DNA from 2 places in the Pseudomonas sp. Marseille-Q7302 genome. Region 2 is predicted to be linked to the other one. Evidence: predicted binding sites of a transcription regulator. Region 2 holds the regulator's gene; the other holds the start of a gene.
What was found. The regulator sigma-54, encoded in region 2, starts transcription at its own class of promoters, with help from an activator protein. The targets are predictions, from matches to a motif close to ANTGGCATNNANNTTGCTNT.
Positions count from the first base shown of each region.

Region 1 (6,869 bases), 1.8 Mb from region 2:
TCATGCCGGCCTGCATCAGGTCTTCGACCTGTACGCTCGCCGGCAGGCGCGCCAGGAGATGGTAGGCGATGCGTTTCACCAACGGCGCGTAGCGGTTGATGAGCTGCTCCTGCTGGGTACGTTCCGAGGTTTTGCTGTACATGCGAAGCCCGCTGGATGCTGTCATGCGTGGGTACCGATGGCTGGTTGCACAAGGCGCTCGACAAAGAACTCGAGATGGCCGCGCGGATTGGCGGGCAGCGGCCAGCCATCGACTTTCTGAGCCACCGCACGAAAGGCCAGTGAGGCCTTGGCACGCGGAAAGGCTTCGTACACGGGGCGCTGTTTCTGTACCGCTTTGCGCACCGCTTCATCGAACGGAATGGCGCCCACGTATTGCAAGGCGACATCCAGGAATCTGTCGGTCACCTTGGTCAGCTTAGCAAAGAGATTGCGGCCTTCCTGGGGTGTCAGCGCCATATTCGCCAACACCCGGAAACGGGTGACGCCATGGTCGCGATTGAGCAGCTTGATCAGGGCGTAGGCATCGGTGATGGAGGTGGGCTCGTCGCACACCACGACCAGGACTTCCTGGGCGGCGCGGACGAAGCTGACCACCTGGTCGCCGATGCCGGCAGCGGTATCGACGATGAGCACGTCGAGGTTCTCGCTGATGTCGCTGAAGGCCTGGATCAGACCGGCATGCTGGGCCGGCGTCAGATTGACCATCGCCTGGGTGCCCGAGGCTGCCGGGACGATGCGGATGCCGCCCGGCCCGTGCAGCAGCACGTCGCGCAGCTCACATTCGCCGGAAATGACGTCGGCCAGGGTGCGCTTGGGCGACAGCCCGAGCAGAACGTCGATGTTGGCAAGGCCCAGGTCGGCGTCGAGCAGCATGACGCGCCGCCCGATATCGGCCAGGGCCAAGGCCAGGTTGACCGACACATTGGTCTTGCCGACACCGCCTTTACCGCCCGTGACCGCTATGACTTGGACGGGATGCATGCTACCCATTGCCTGATACCTTTGATTGAAATCCGTCACACTTTAGACCAAGTGCATTTGGCGTGCCCAGGCATGCGATGCACCACTACCGTTCGTCGGCGCTAACCGGCGCGGCGGGCATTGCTCTGATACAGGCCGGCGAACATGCCGGCCATGGTTTCTTCGCTCGGCTCTTCGGACGCCTGCAGGCTCACGGCGCGGCTCACCAGCTGGTGGCTGCGAGCCGGATGCAGATCGTCCGGGATGCGCGGACCGTCGGCGATGTAGGCCACCGGCAGGCGCTGGCTGATGGCCAGGCCCAGGGCTTCGCCGAGGCTGGCGGCCTCGTCCAGCTTGGTCAGCACGCAGCCGCTCAGGCCGCAGCGCCGATAGCTGTGATAGGCCGCCTTGAGCACCTGGCTCTGGCTGGTGACACCCAGCACCAGGTAATTGCGAATCTTCAGCTGGCGGTTCGCCAGGGCTTCGAGCTGCGCCTTGAGCGCCGGATCGTTGGCGGGCATGCCCGCGGTATCGATCAGCACCAGACGCTTGCGTGCCAGGGGCGCCAGGGCCTGCGCCAGGGACTGGCCCGGATCGACCAGGGTCACCGGTACGTCGAGGATGCGGCCCAGGGTCTTGATCTGCTCCTGGGCACCGATGCGGAAGCTGTCCATGCTGACCAGCGCCAGACTCTGGGGACCGTACTTGAGCACGTAGTTGGCGGCGAGCTTGGCCAGGGTGGTGGTCTTGCCCATGCCGGCCGGACCGACGAAGGCGACGATGCCGCCCTCCTCCAAAATCTTGGCGTCAGTGGTCTTGGCCAGCTGGGCGAAGTTGGCCAGCAGCATGCGCCAGGCATGGCGCGGGTCCTGGATCTTGGCCACGCTGTCGAGCAGGTGGCGGGCCAGGTCGGCCGGCAGCCCCATGCGTTGCAGACGGCGCCAGAGGCCGGCCTGCTCCGGACGGGTGGACTGCACCTGCGTCCAGGCCATGGAGCCCAGCTGGACTTCCAGCAGTTCACGCAGGCCACTGAGTTCGCTGCGCATGGCTTCCAGGGCGCGGCGGTCTTCCGGCGCGGCGCTGGCGGCAGCTGCTGCAGCAGCCGGTTGGGGGGCACGCGGCGGGGCGATCACCGGCTCGCGACGGCTGTCGGCGGCGCTGATGGCGCCGAGCAGCTGCTTGTCCTTGGGTGCGGCCGAGGGCACGCCCGGCGCACGAATGCTGAGGTCGGCATGGGCCTGGGCGATCTTCGCATGGGTCTTGCGCAACTCCGCCTGCAGCTCCGCGTTGGGCGCAGCCGGTGCCGGAGCCTGGTAGTCCAGCGCCGCGGTCAGCTCGACCCCGCCGGCGACCCGGCGGTTGCTGAGGATGGCGGCATCCGGGCCCAGCTCGTCGCGTACCAGCTTCATGGCTTGACGCATATCGGCAGCGAAGAAACGTTTGACTTGCATGATCTAGACCTCAGCCATTCTGGCCAACGGTAGCGACGATGGTGACCTGCTTGTTGTCCGGAATTTCCTGGTAGGCCAGTACACTCATGTTCGGCGCTGCCATCCGGGCGAAGCGGGACATCATCCCGCGGATCGCACCAGCTACCAGCAGCACCACTGGCTTACCCATCATTTCCTGACGCTGCGCTGCCTCGATAAGGGAACGCTGCAGTTTTTCAGCCATGCCAGGCTCAAGGAACATACCGTCCTCGGCGCCCTGACCGGCCTTCTGCATACTACTTAGCAACATCTGTTCCAACCTTGGCTCAAGGGTGATAACAGGCAGCTCAGGCTCCATTCCTACGATGTTCTGGACGATTGCGCGGGACAACGCGACCCGTACGGCACCGGCGATGGCGGCGGGATCTTGACTCCGCGGACCGACGTTGGCGATGGCTTCGGCGATGGTGCGGATGTCGCGGACCGGTACCTGCTCCTGCAGCAGCTGCTGGAGGATCTTGAGCAGGGTCGACAGGGAGACGATGCCGGGCACCAGTTCTTCGGCCAGCTTGGGCGAACTCTTGGCCAGCACCTGCAGCAACTGCTGGACTTCTTCGTGACCAATCAGCTCGTGGGCATGCTTGAAGAGGATCTGGTTGAGGTGGGTGGCGACTACGGTACTGGCATCCACCACGGTGTAACCCAGGGATTGGGCCTGGTCACGCTGAGTGACGTCGATCCATACCGCTTCCAGACCGAATGCCGGATCCTTGGCGGCGACGCCATTGAGGGAGCCATAGACCTGACCGGGGTTGATCGCCAGTTCGCGGTCGGGATAGATCTCGGCCTCGGCCACACTCACCCCCATCAACGTCAGACGATAGGCATTGGGCAGCAGGTCCAGGTTGTCGCGAATATGAACTGACGGCATAAGAAAGCCGAGGTCCTGGGACAGCTTCTTGCGCACGCCCTTGATCCGTGCCAGCAGTTGACCACCCTGGTTGCGATCGACCATGGGGATCAGCCGGTAGCCGACTTCCAGACCCACCATGTCCACCGGGGTCACGTCGTCCCAACCCAGCTCCTTGGCCTCGGCCGGGCGCTGCACGGGAGCCAGGTCCTGCTGCTTCTTGGCTTCGACTTCGGCGGTCTGCTTGGCCTGGCGCTGACGCTTGTAGATCAGCCAGGCACCGGCGGCGGCACCACCGCCCAGACCAAGGAACGGCAGGTGCGGCATGCCCGGCACCAGGCCCATGGCGATGATGATGAAGGCCGATACCGCCAGCGCCTTGGGCGAAGCAAACATCTGACGATTGACTTGCTGACCCATGTCCTCGGCGGAAGAGACGCGGGTCACCATGATGGCGGCGGCGACCGACAGCAGCAGCGACGGGACCTGGGCCACCAGGCCGTCACCGATGGTCAGCAGGGCGTAGATGCGGGCAGCGTCGCCGAACGACAGACTGTGCTGGGCCATGCCGATGGCCATGCCGCCGATGAGGTTGATGAAGAGGATCAGCAAGCCGGCGACGGCGTCACCGCGCACGAACTTGCTGGCACCGTCCATGGAGCCGTAGAAATCGGCTTCCTGGCCCACTTCGGTCCGGCGCTTCTTGGCTTCGTTCTGGTCGATGATGCCGGCGTTGAGGTCGGCGTCGATCGCCATCTGCTTGCCGGGCATGGCATCCAGGGTGAAGCGCGCCGACACCTCGGAGATACGGCCGGCACCCTTGGTCACCACCACGAAGTTGATGATCATGAGGATGGCGAACACCACCGCACCGACCACGTAGTTGCCGCCGACCACCACCTCACCGAAGGCCTGGATGACCTTGCCCGCGGCGTCGTGGCCATCCTGGCCGTGCAGCAGCACCACGCGGCTCGAGGCCACGTTCAGCGCCAGGCGCAACAGGGTCGACACCAGCAGGATGGTCGGGAAGACGGCGAAGTCCAGCGGCCGCAAGGCGTAGACGCTGACCAGCAGGACCACGATCGACAGGGCGATGTTGAAGGTGAACAGCACGTCCAGCAGGAACGGCGGCATTGGCAGGGTCATCATGGCGAGCATCGCCAGGACGGCCAGCGGCACGCCCAGGTTGCCGCGAGCCAGACCGCGCATGTTGCCCATCATCAGGGATTTATCGACTTTCACACCCATTCCTCGCTTGCCGGTGCCGTCGTCACGGAAAGTTGACGCAGCGCACTGTTCGCAGAGGCCTGAGCAAGCTCCGGGCCAACTGCCCAACAGCTTGAATCCGCAAGGTTTTCCGGAGGCGATACAGGACTGGTTACGGATCGGTGGAGCGGCGGGCTGAACCCCAGGTGAAAGACGCGAGTCTGTCTAGGGACCTGCGCTAGCGCGCCTATCCGAGGAGCATCATGATGAAAATCTGGACCGCGACGCTGTTGGCCACCTGCCTGGCCGGCACTGCCCAGGCGGCTGAATCCCTGACGATTCCCGTGAACAAGGTCACGACCGACGGTGTGGGTGAAAGCGTCGGCAGCGTGCAGGTGACCCGCTCGAAATATGGCCTGGTCTTCACCCCCGACCTCAAGGGCCTGGAGCCGGGGATCCATGGTTTCCACGTCCATACCAAGCCCAACTGCGGCCCGGCCGAGGTGAATGGCACCCTGACCGCTGGCGGCGCCGCGGGTGGTCATCTTGATCCGCGCAACACCGGCAAGCACAGCGCGCCCTGGTCGGACGATGGTCACCTGGGCGAACTGCCGGCGCTCTATGTGACCGCCGACGGCCAGGCCACCCTGCCGGTGCTGGCGCCCCGCATCAAGCGTCTCGAAGAGATCAAGGGCCATGCCCTGATGGTACATGCCGGAGGCGACAACTACTCCGATCAGCCCAAGCCCCTTGGCGGTGGCGGCGCCCGCGTCGCCTGCGGCGTCATCAAGTAGGCGCCTTCCCCTCCTCGTCCCGCCGCAGATCCGGCGGGATGGGCAGGTCTGACAGCTTGGGCTTGCGGCCACGTCCGGCGCGGAACTGCCTGAGCTGATAGACATAGGCCAGGACCTGAGCCACGGCCACATAGAGCCCGGCCGGAATCTCCTGATCCACATCGGTTGAGTAATACACCGCCCGCGCCAGGCCGGGTGACTCCAGCAGCGAGACCTGGTGTTCCTGGGCGATCTCGCGAATCTTCAGCGCGGTGAAATCGCTGCCCTTGGCCACCAGCACCGGCGCCCCGCCCTTGGCCGCATCGTACTTGAGGGCCACGGCGAAGTGGGTCGGGTTGGTAATGACCACATCGGCATTGGGCACCTCGGCCATCATCCGCTGCTGCGCCATCTGCCGCTGCATCTGGCGAATCTTGCCCTTGACCTCCGGCTTGCCCTCGCTGTCCTTGTATTCGTCCTTGATCTCCTGCTTGGTCATCATCAGTTTCTTGCGATTGCTGAAGATCTGGAAGGGCACGTCCACGGCTGCGATGATCAACAATCCCAGCGCCAGCAGCAGCGTGGCATGCCCCACCACCTGCATGCTGTGCAGCAGCGCCTGCTCCAGCGGCAGCTTGGCGATCTGCAGCAACGCCGTGCGCTCGCTCATCAGCACCAGCACCGACACGCCGAGGATGATGAAGAACTTGCCCAGCGCTTTGAGCAGCTCCACCAGGGAGTTCTTGGAGAACATACGTGTGATGCCGGACAGCGGATTCATCCGACTCGGCTTGGGCGCCAGCACCTTGCCGGAAAACAGGAAGCCGCCCAGGGCGATATGGCCGACGATGGCGGCGATCACCACCAAGGCAATCATCGGCACCATCCCCAGCATCGCCGCCTTGCCCGAGGCCAGCAGGAAGGTGCCCATGAAGCGTTCGTCCATGACCTCTTCGCGTCGCAACGAGAAGTTGCTGCGCATCACCTCCAGCAGCTTGCCGCCGAGGAAGGCGCCGTACATCAGCAGGCCGCCAACACCCGACAGCATGACTGCCACCGTACCGAGTTCGCGTGACCGCGGGAGCTGCCCCTCCTCCCGAGAATCACGCTTGCGTTTCTCGGTGGGGTCTTCTGTGCGGTCTTCGCCATCGGATTCAGCCATGCGGCATACCTCCTAGCGTTCGCGGGCGAGTTCGCGCAGCCATTGCAGCGCCTCGCTGGCGAGACTTTCGTAGTGGGACAGGATATCGGCGGTGCCGAGCCAGACGATCACCATGCCCAGCACCACGATCAGCGGCATGCCGACGGAAAAGATGTTCAGCTGCGGCGCCGCGCGGGTCATGATGCCGAAGGCGATGTTGACCACCAGCAGCGCGGTGATGGCTGGCAGGACCAACAGGATGCCGGCACCCAGTACCCAGCCCAGCCGGCCCGCGATCTGCCAGAAATGCTCGACGCTCAGGGTATCCCCTACCGGCAGGGTGACGAAGCTCTCGGCAAGGATCTCGAACACCACCAGATGACCGTTCATGGCCAGGAACAGCAGCGTCACCAGCATGGTGAAGAACTGCCCCATGACCGGTGCTG
Region 1 covers NZ_CBCOPK010000001.1:3,256,166-3,263,034, forward strand. The annotation lists gene fliA (RNA polymerase sigma factor FliA) at 1-166, opposite strand, end outside; gene fleN (flagellar synthesis regulator FleN) at 163-993, opposite strand; gene flhF (flagellar biosynthesis protein FlhF) at 1,086-2,414, opposite strand; gene flhA (flagellar biosynthesis protein FlhA) at 2,425-4,524, opposite strand; gene sodC (superoxide dismutase [Cu-Zn] SodC) at 4,776-5,303, shown strand; gene flhB (flagellar biosynthesis protein FlhB) at 5,296-6,444, opposite strand; gene fliR (flagellar biosynthetic protein FliR) at 6,457-6,869, opposite strand, start outside.
Region 1: a site for sigma-54 is predicted at 4,612-4,631, ahead of flhA (flagellar biosynthesis protein FlhA). Genes of this name have one in related genera too.

Region 2 (6,869 bases):
CTGGACGTTCTTGAGCAGGTCTTTGAGTTCGCGACCCAGGCGATCGGCCAGGTAGACCGAACGGTGATGACCGCCGGTACAGCCAATGGCCACGGTCACATAGGACCTGTTGTTGGCCGCGAAGCGCGGCAGCCACTTCACCAGGTAATCGCGGATGTCATTGTACAGGGTCTCTACCTCGGGCTGTTGCTCGAGATAATCGCGCACCTGGGCATCGAGACCGGAAAAGTCGCGCAGGTCCGGTTTCCAGTAGGGATTGGGCAGGAAGCGTACATCGAAGACCATGTCCGCATCCACCGGCAGGCCCCGCTTGAAGCCGAAGGATTCCACCAGGTAGGCGGTGCCGGGCTCGGGCGCGTTCAGCAGACGCAACTTGAGGATGTCACGCAGCTGATAGAGATTCAGGTGAGTGGTGTCGATCTTAAGATCGGACAGATCGGCGATGGGCGACAGCAGCACCTGCTCATCGTGGATGGCCTCGGCCAGCGATCTTTCCTGATTGGACAGCGGATGCCGGCGGCGCGTCTCGGAAAAGCGCTTGAGCAAGGTCTGGTCATCGGCGTCCAGATAGAGGATGTCGCAGCGGATGTTGCGGCTGCGCACCTGTTCGAGCAATTCGGGAAAGCGCTGCAGCTGGCTGGGCAGATTGCGTGCATCGATGGACAGGGCGACCTTGGGCTGAGGCCGTTCCATGTCGGTGAGGGCGTGCTGGGCCAGTTCGGGCAGGAGGCTGGCCGGCAGGTTGTCGATGCAGTAGAAGCCATTGTCCTCAAGCACGTTGAGCGCCGTACTCTTGCCCGACCCGGAACGTCCGCTCACGATGATGAGGTGCATGTCAGTGTCCGCTCTGGGCCTCGACGACGATCTGATAGAGCGCCTGGCTGTCCTTGGCCTTGCGTAGCCGTTCGCGGATGTCCGCGCGGTCCAGGATGCCGGCGATCTGGCGCAGCAGGGTCAGGTGCTGTTCGGTGGCGGCTTCGGGTACCAACAGCACGAACACCAGGTCTACCGGTGCGCCATCCAGGGAGTCGAAGTCCACGGGTTGCTGCAGGTGGAAGAGGACGCACAGCGGCTGTTGCAGGCCCGCCAGGCGACAGTGGGGAATGGCGATGCCATTGCCGAAGCCAGTGGAGCCCAGGCGCTCGCGCGCCATCAGGCATTCATGGATGTGCGCCGCGTCATGGCCAGGCAATTCCTGCGCGGCCAGTTCGGCGATACGTTCCAGTACGGCGGCTTTGCTGCCACCCGGCGCACCCGTCTGGGTGCGGCCGGGGGTCAGAATATTTTCGAGTCTGATCATAAAGCGGCGATCGAAACCTCAGCGGACGCCGACGCCCTGCTGGCGTTCGATCGATTTTTCCTTGTGTTTAATCAGTTGGCGGTCGAGCTTGTCGGCCAGGAGATCAATGGCGGCATACATGTCGTCATGCTCGGCGTTGGCGACCACCGCGGCGCCAGCGACGTGCAGGGTGGCTTCGGCTTTCTGCTTGAGCTTGTCCACTTCCAGAATGACCTGGACGTTGGTAATACGGTCGAAGTGCCGTTCGAGGCGGGCGAGTTTCTCGCCGATGTAGTCACGCAGGGCTTCTGTCACTTCAAGCTGATGGCCACTGATGTTGACTTGCATACCGCTTCTCCTTATTGCCGGGCTGCGATCGGCGAAGCTGCTCGCCGACATGACACGGGTCGATCGAGGCACGGTCACATCAGGACGCGTCAGAGGAGACGCTTGCGTTCGCTGGACGGAGCGATACCCAGGGATTCCCGATACTTAGCCACCGTGCGACGAGCGACTTGTATACCTTGCGATTCCAGTAAACCAGCGATCTTGCTGTCACTCAACGGCTTTTTCGCGTTTTCCGCCGCCACCAATTTTTTGATGATCGCGCGGATCGCGGTGGAGGAGCATTCGCCCCCTTCGGCGGTGCTGACGTGACTGGAGAAGAAATACTTGAGTTCGTAGATGCCACGCGGGGTGTGCATGAACTTCTGGGTGGTCACCCGGGAGATGGTCGACTCGTGCATGCCCACCGCCTCGGCGATGTCGTGCAGGACCAACGGCTTCATGGCCTCTTCGCCGTATTCGAGAAAACCCCGCTGGTGCTCGACGATCTGGGTCGCCACCTTCATCAGGGTCTCGTTGCGGCTCTGCAGGCTCTTGATGAACCAGCGCGCTTCCTGCAGCTGATTGCGCATGTAGGTATTGTCGGCGCTGCTGTCGGCGCGTTTGACGAAGCCCGCATACTGGGGATTCACCCGCAGGCGCGGCATGGATTCCTGATTGAGCTCCACCAGCCAGCGCTCGTTGTGCTTGCGCACGATGACGTCCGGTACCACGTATTCGGCTTCGCCGGACTCGATCTGGGAGCCAGGCCGCGGATGCAGCGTCTGGATCAGCTCGATGATCGGCTTGAGTTCGTCTTCCTTGATCTTCATGCGCCGCATCAGCTGCGCGTAGTCGCGGTTGCCGAGCAGATCCAGGTAGTCACCGACCAGGCGCTTGGCCTCGCCGAGCAAGGGGAGGGTGGCCGGCAGTTGCGCCAGCTGGATCAGCAGGCATTCGCGCAGATTACGAGCGGCGACGCCGGCGGGCTCGAATTGCTGGACCCGTCGGAGCACCACCTCGACTTCGTCGAGATCGACTTCCAGGTCCGGGTCGAGCGAGGCATGGATGTCTTCGAGGCTTTCCTGCAGGTAACCGTCGGTATCGATGCCATCGATGATGGCCAGCGCGATCAGCCGATCGAGGTCCGACATGGGTGCCAGGTTGAGCTGCCAGAGCAGATGCGTCTGCAGGCTCTCGCCCGCCGAGGTGCGAGTGGTGAAGTCCCACTCGTCGTCGTCACTGCTGGGCAGGCTGCTGGCGCTGGTCTGGTAGATGTCTTCCCAGGCCGTGTCGACCGGCAGCTCGCTGTCGCTGGGGATGCGCTCGCTCCACTCGGATTCGTCGGCCAGCTCGTTGGTGGCGACCGAGGTTTCCTTGAAGGTGGTTTCCATGTTGCCGGAGTTCGCGTGCTCGTCGCTTTCGCCCGAGGCTTCGCTCTGGTCGAAGTCTTCCCCGTCTTCCTGGCGTTCCAGCATCGGATTGGATTCCAGGGCTTCCTGGATTTCCTGCTGCAAATCGAGCGTCGAGAGCTGGAGCAGACGTATGGCTTGTTGCAGCTGCGGCGTCATCGTCAGCTGCTGGCCCATCTTGAGGACTAGCGATGGTTTCATGGCTGCGGAAATACACCTTGTCTACCGACGCGAACAGCGCCACCGAACCTCGCGAACCCTGCGAGCGTTAGCAAATTATATGCCTTGTTTCCCCGGGTTTGCCTAGAGGCGGAATTCGTGGCCCAGATAGACTTCCTTCACCAGGTCGTTGGCGAGGACTTCTTCGGCGGTGCCTTCGGCGATGAGTTGGCCGTCATTGACGATATAGGCCGTTTCGCAGATGGTCAGGGTTTCCCGCACGTTGTGATCGGTGATGAGCACACCGATGCCCTTGGCCTTGAGGTGGCGGATGATCTGCTTGATATCGCCCACCGAGATGGGGTCCACGCCCGCGAAGGGTTCGTCGAGCAGGATGAACTTGGGCGCGGTGGCGAGGGCGCGGGCGATCTCGACACGGCGTCTTTCACCGCCAGACAGGCTCATGCCCCGGTTGTCGCGGATGTGGGTGATGTGGAATTCCTGCAGCAGGCTTTCCAGCTCGCGCAGTCGTCCGGCCTTGTCCAGGTCCTTGCGGGTTTCCAGGATGCCAAGGATGTTGTCGGCCACGGTCAGCTTGCGAAAGATCGAGGCTTCCTGGGGCAGATAGCCGATCCCGGCACGGGCGCGGCCATGCATGGGCAGCGCGGTGACATCCTGGTCGTCGATCAGCACGCGACCCTGATCCGCCTTGACCAGGCCGACGATCATGTAGAAGCAGGTGGTCTTGCCGGCGCCGTTCGGGCCTAGCAGGCCAACGATCTGGCCGCTGTCGATGCTGACGCTGACATCACGAACGACCTGACGACCCTTGTAGCTCTTGGCCAGATGCTGGGCTTTGAGCGTGACCGTCATTGTTTCTGCCCCGACTGCTGCTGATCCTTGGGCTGGATGACCATGTCGATCCGCGGCCGCGGCGTGGTGACCTTGCTGCCGTTGGCCCGTCCTGCATTGACGATCTGGCGCTGGGTGTCGTAGACGATCTTCTCGCCTTCGAAGGTGTTGCCCTGTTGGACCACCTTGGCCTGGTCGATCAGGATGATGCGGTTTTCCTGGGCGAAGTATTGGATGGTCAGGCCATAGGCCTTGACGATGTCCTTGTCCGCCGAGGGTTTCTGCTCGTAGTAGGCCGGTTTGCCCACTGCGGTGGCGACCTTGATATTGCCCTGGTTGTCCTGGGTCAAGGTCACGGTATTGCCGGTGATCTTCATGCTGCCCTGGGTGATGACCACGTCTCCGCGATACACGGCCACGCCCTGCTTGTCATCGAGCTCGGCGCTGTCGGCCTGCACGCGGATCGGCTGGGTACGATCGGTCGGCAGGGCCCAAGCCGCGGCACTGCCCAAGGTGGCGCCGAGGGTGAACAGGAAGGGGAGGGTTTTAACGAACCTCATGCTGGCCTCTTACGTTGGACAGCAGGAGCATTCTGCCGTCTTCTAGATACGCTTTCATGCCATTGGCCGTGGTCACCCCATTGGCGGCCTCGATTCTAACGGCTTGCTCGGTTTGCGCATATTGTTTGTCAGGAAAGACGGTCATGCGGGTGGTGGTCAATACCACCGGGCGGCCTTTCGCGTCGGTACGTTCCACACGCACGTCATCGATCAGCTCCGCCTGACTGCCACCGGGAGCCACCTCGGCGCGGGCACTGCGAATGTGCCAGGGAAAGTCGGTGCCACGAAAGGCCAGCATGTCGGGCCGGGTCACCAGGGTGACGTCGGTGGCCTTGACGTGTTCGCTGCGCTCGGCCTTGAGTTCGTACTGGATCTTGCCGTCCAGGCGATACTGAATCGTCCGGGTATTGAGGGCATAACCGTCGATGGCACTGTCTTGCGGGGTCGATGACGCTGGAGCATCGACGAAGCGCTGCGGCAGGATGTTCCAGTAGCCGATCGCGATGAGCGCGGCGGCGATCAGGACCAACAGCACGGGTCGGCGCAAGCTGCGAAACATGAGGGTACCTGTGGTGGGCCGCACGGGGGCGGCGGGTTGAACACGAGTTGTGGGCGTATTTAGTCGGTCAGTATAACCCGGCCTACAGCACCCCGGCGCGTAGCAGGTCACCCATGTTGAGCGCACCGACCGGGCGCCGCTCGTCATCGATCACCACCAGCGCATTGATCTTGTGCTCTTCCATGATCTTCAGCGCCTCCGCCGCGAGCATCTGGGCCCTGGCGGTTCGACCGCCGCGGGTCATCACGGTTGCGATGGGCGTGGTCCGGACATCGATACCGCGATCCAGGGCGCGCCGCAGATCGCCATCGGTGAAGATGCCGGCGAGGCGGCCATCGGCGCCCAGTACGCTGGTCATGCCCAGCCCCTTGCGCGACATCTCCAGCAGGGCGTCGGATACCAAGGTGTCCTCGCTGACCTGCGGCAGATCGACGCCGGCATGCATGACGTCTTCCACCTTCAGCAACAGGCGGCGACCCAGGGCTCCGCCTGGATGGGAAAAGGCGAAGTCCTCGGCGGTGAAGCCGCGGGCTTCTAGCAGGGCGATGGCCAGGGCGTCGCCCAGGACCAGGGCGACGGTGGTGGAGGAGGTGGGTGCCAGGTTGAGCGGGCAGGCCTCGGTGGCGACGCTGGTGTCCAGGTTGACGTCCGCCGCCTTCGCCAGGGGCGAGGTGGGATTGCCGGCGAAGCTGATCAGGGGAACGCCCAGGCGCTTGATCAGTGGCAGCAGCGTCAGGATCTCGCTGGAGGTGCCCGATTGGGAGATGGCGATGATGACGTCGTCGCGGGTGATCATGCCCATGTCACCATGGCTGGCTTCGGCTGGATGCACGAAGAACGCCGGGCTGCCGGTACTGGCCAGGGTGGCGGCGATCTTGTTGCCGACATGGCCGGACTTGCCCATGCCCAGCACCACGATGCGACCACGGCAGGCGAGCAGCAGACGGCAGGCCTGGGCAAAGCTCGCGTCGACGCGGTCACCCAGGGCGGCCACTGCCGCTCGCTCTACATCTATGGTGCGCTTGGCGGACGCGATGAAATCTATTGAGTCGGACATGGGTCAGAAGGCAGGTGACGGGACAATCGGAAATTATATGCGCAAAGCCGCGACACTCAGCAACGTCGCCCGCAGGTCAGAGGTCTCAGCGGCAACGAATGGTATAGTGCCGCCCTTTTGCCGGGGCCATCGAGCGCGAAAGCCGCGTGCCCTGACGCGGCGGAGCGGCGTCTCCCTGCACAGAGTTGAACCTTAGGAGTCTTGATGACCGTCGATAGCCCGTACGCCGTGGAGCTAAAGGGCGTTTCCTTCAAGCGCGGCACGCGTCTCATCTATGACCGTGTCGATATCCGTATCCCGCGGGGCAAGGTCACCGGGATCATGGGGCCGTCCGGCAGTGGCAAGACCACCCTGTTGCGCCTCATCGCTGCTCAGCTGCGGCCGAGCAGTGGCGAGATCTGGGTGAATGGCGCCAATCTGCCGCAGCTGTCCCGTGGCGAGCTGTTCGAGATGCGCCGACAGATGGGGGTGCTGTTCCAGAGCGGGGCGCTGTTCACCGATCTCGATGTCTTCGAGAACGTGGCCTTCCCGCTGCGGGTGCACACCAAGCTGCCCGAGGAGATGATCCGCGACATCGTCCTGCTCAAGCTACAGGCAGTAGGCCTGCGCGGCGCAGTCGAGCTGATGCCGGACGAACTCTCCGGCGGCATGAAGCGCCGGGTCGCCC
Region 2 covers NZ_CBCOPK010000001.1:1,453,580-1,460,448, forward strand. The annotation lists gene rapZ (RNase adapter RapZ) at 1-834, opposite strand, end outside; gene ptsN (PTS IIA-like nitrogen regulatory protein PtsN) at 836-1,300, opposite strand; gene hpf (ribosome hibernation-promoting factor, HPF/YfiA family) at 1,319-1,627, opposite strand; gene ACWPW1_RS06695 (RNA polymerase factor sigma-54) at 1,717-3,216, opposite strand; gene lptB (LPS export ABC transporter ATP-binding protein) at 3,319-4,047, opposite strand; gene lptA (lipopolysaccharide transport periplasmic protein LptA) at 4,044-4,586, opposite strand; gene lptC (LPS export ABC transporter periplasmic protein LptC) at 4,573-5,145, opposite strand; gene ACWPW1_RS06715 (KpsF/GutQ family sugar-phosphate isomerase) at 5,228-6,202, opposite strand; gene ACWPW1_RS06720 (ATP-binding cassette domain-containing protein) at 6,407-6,869, shown strand, end outside.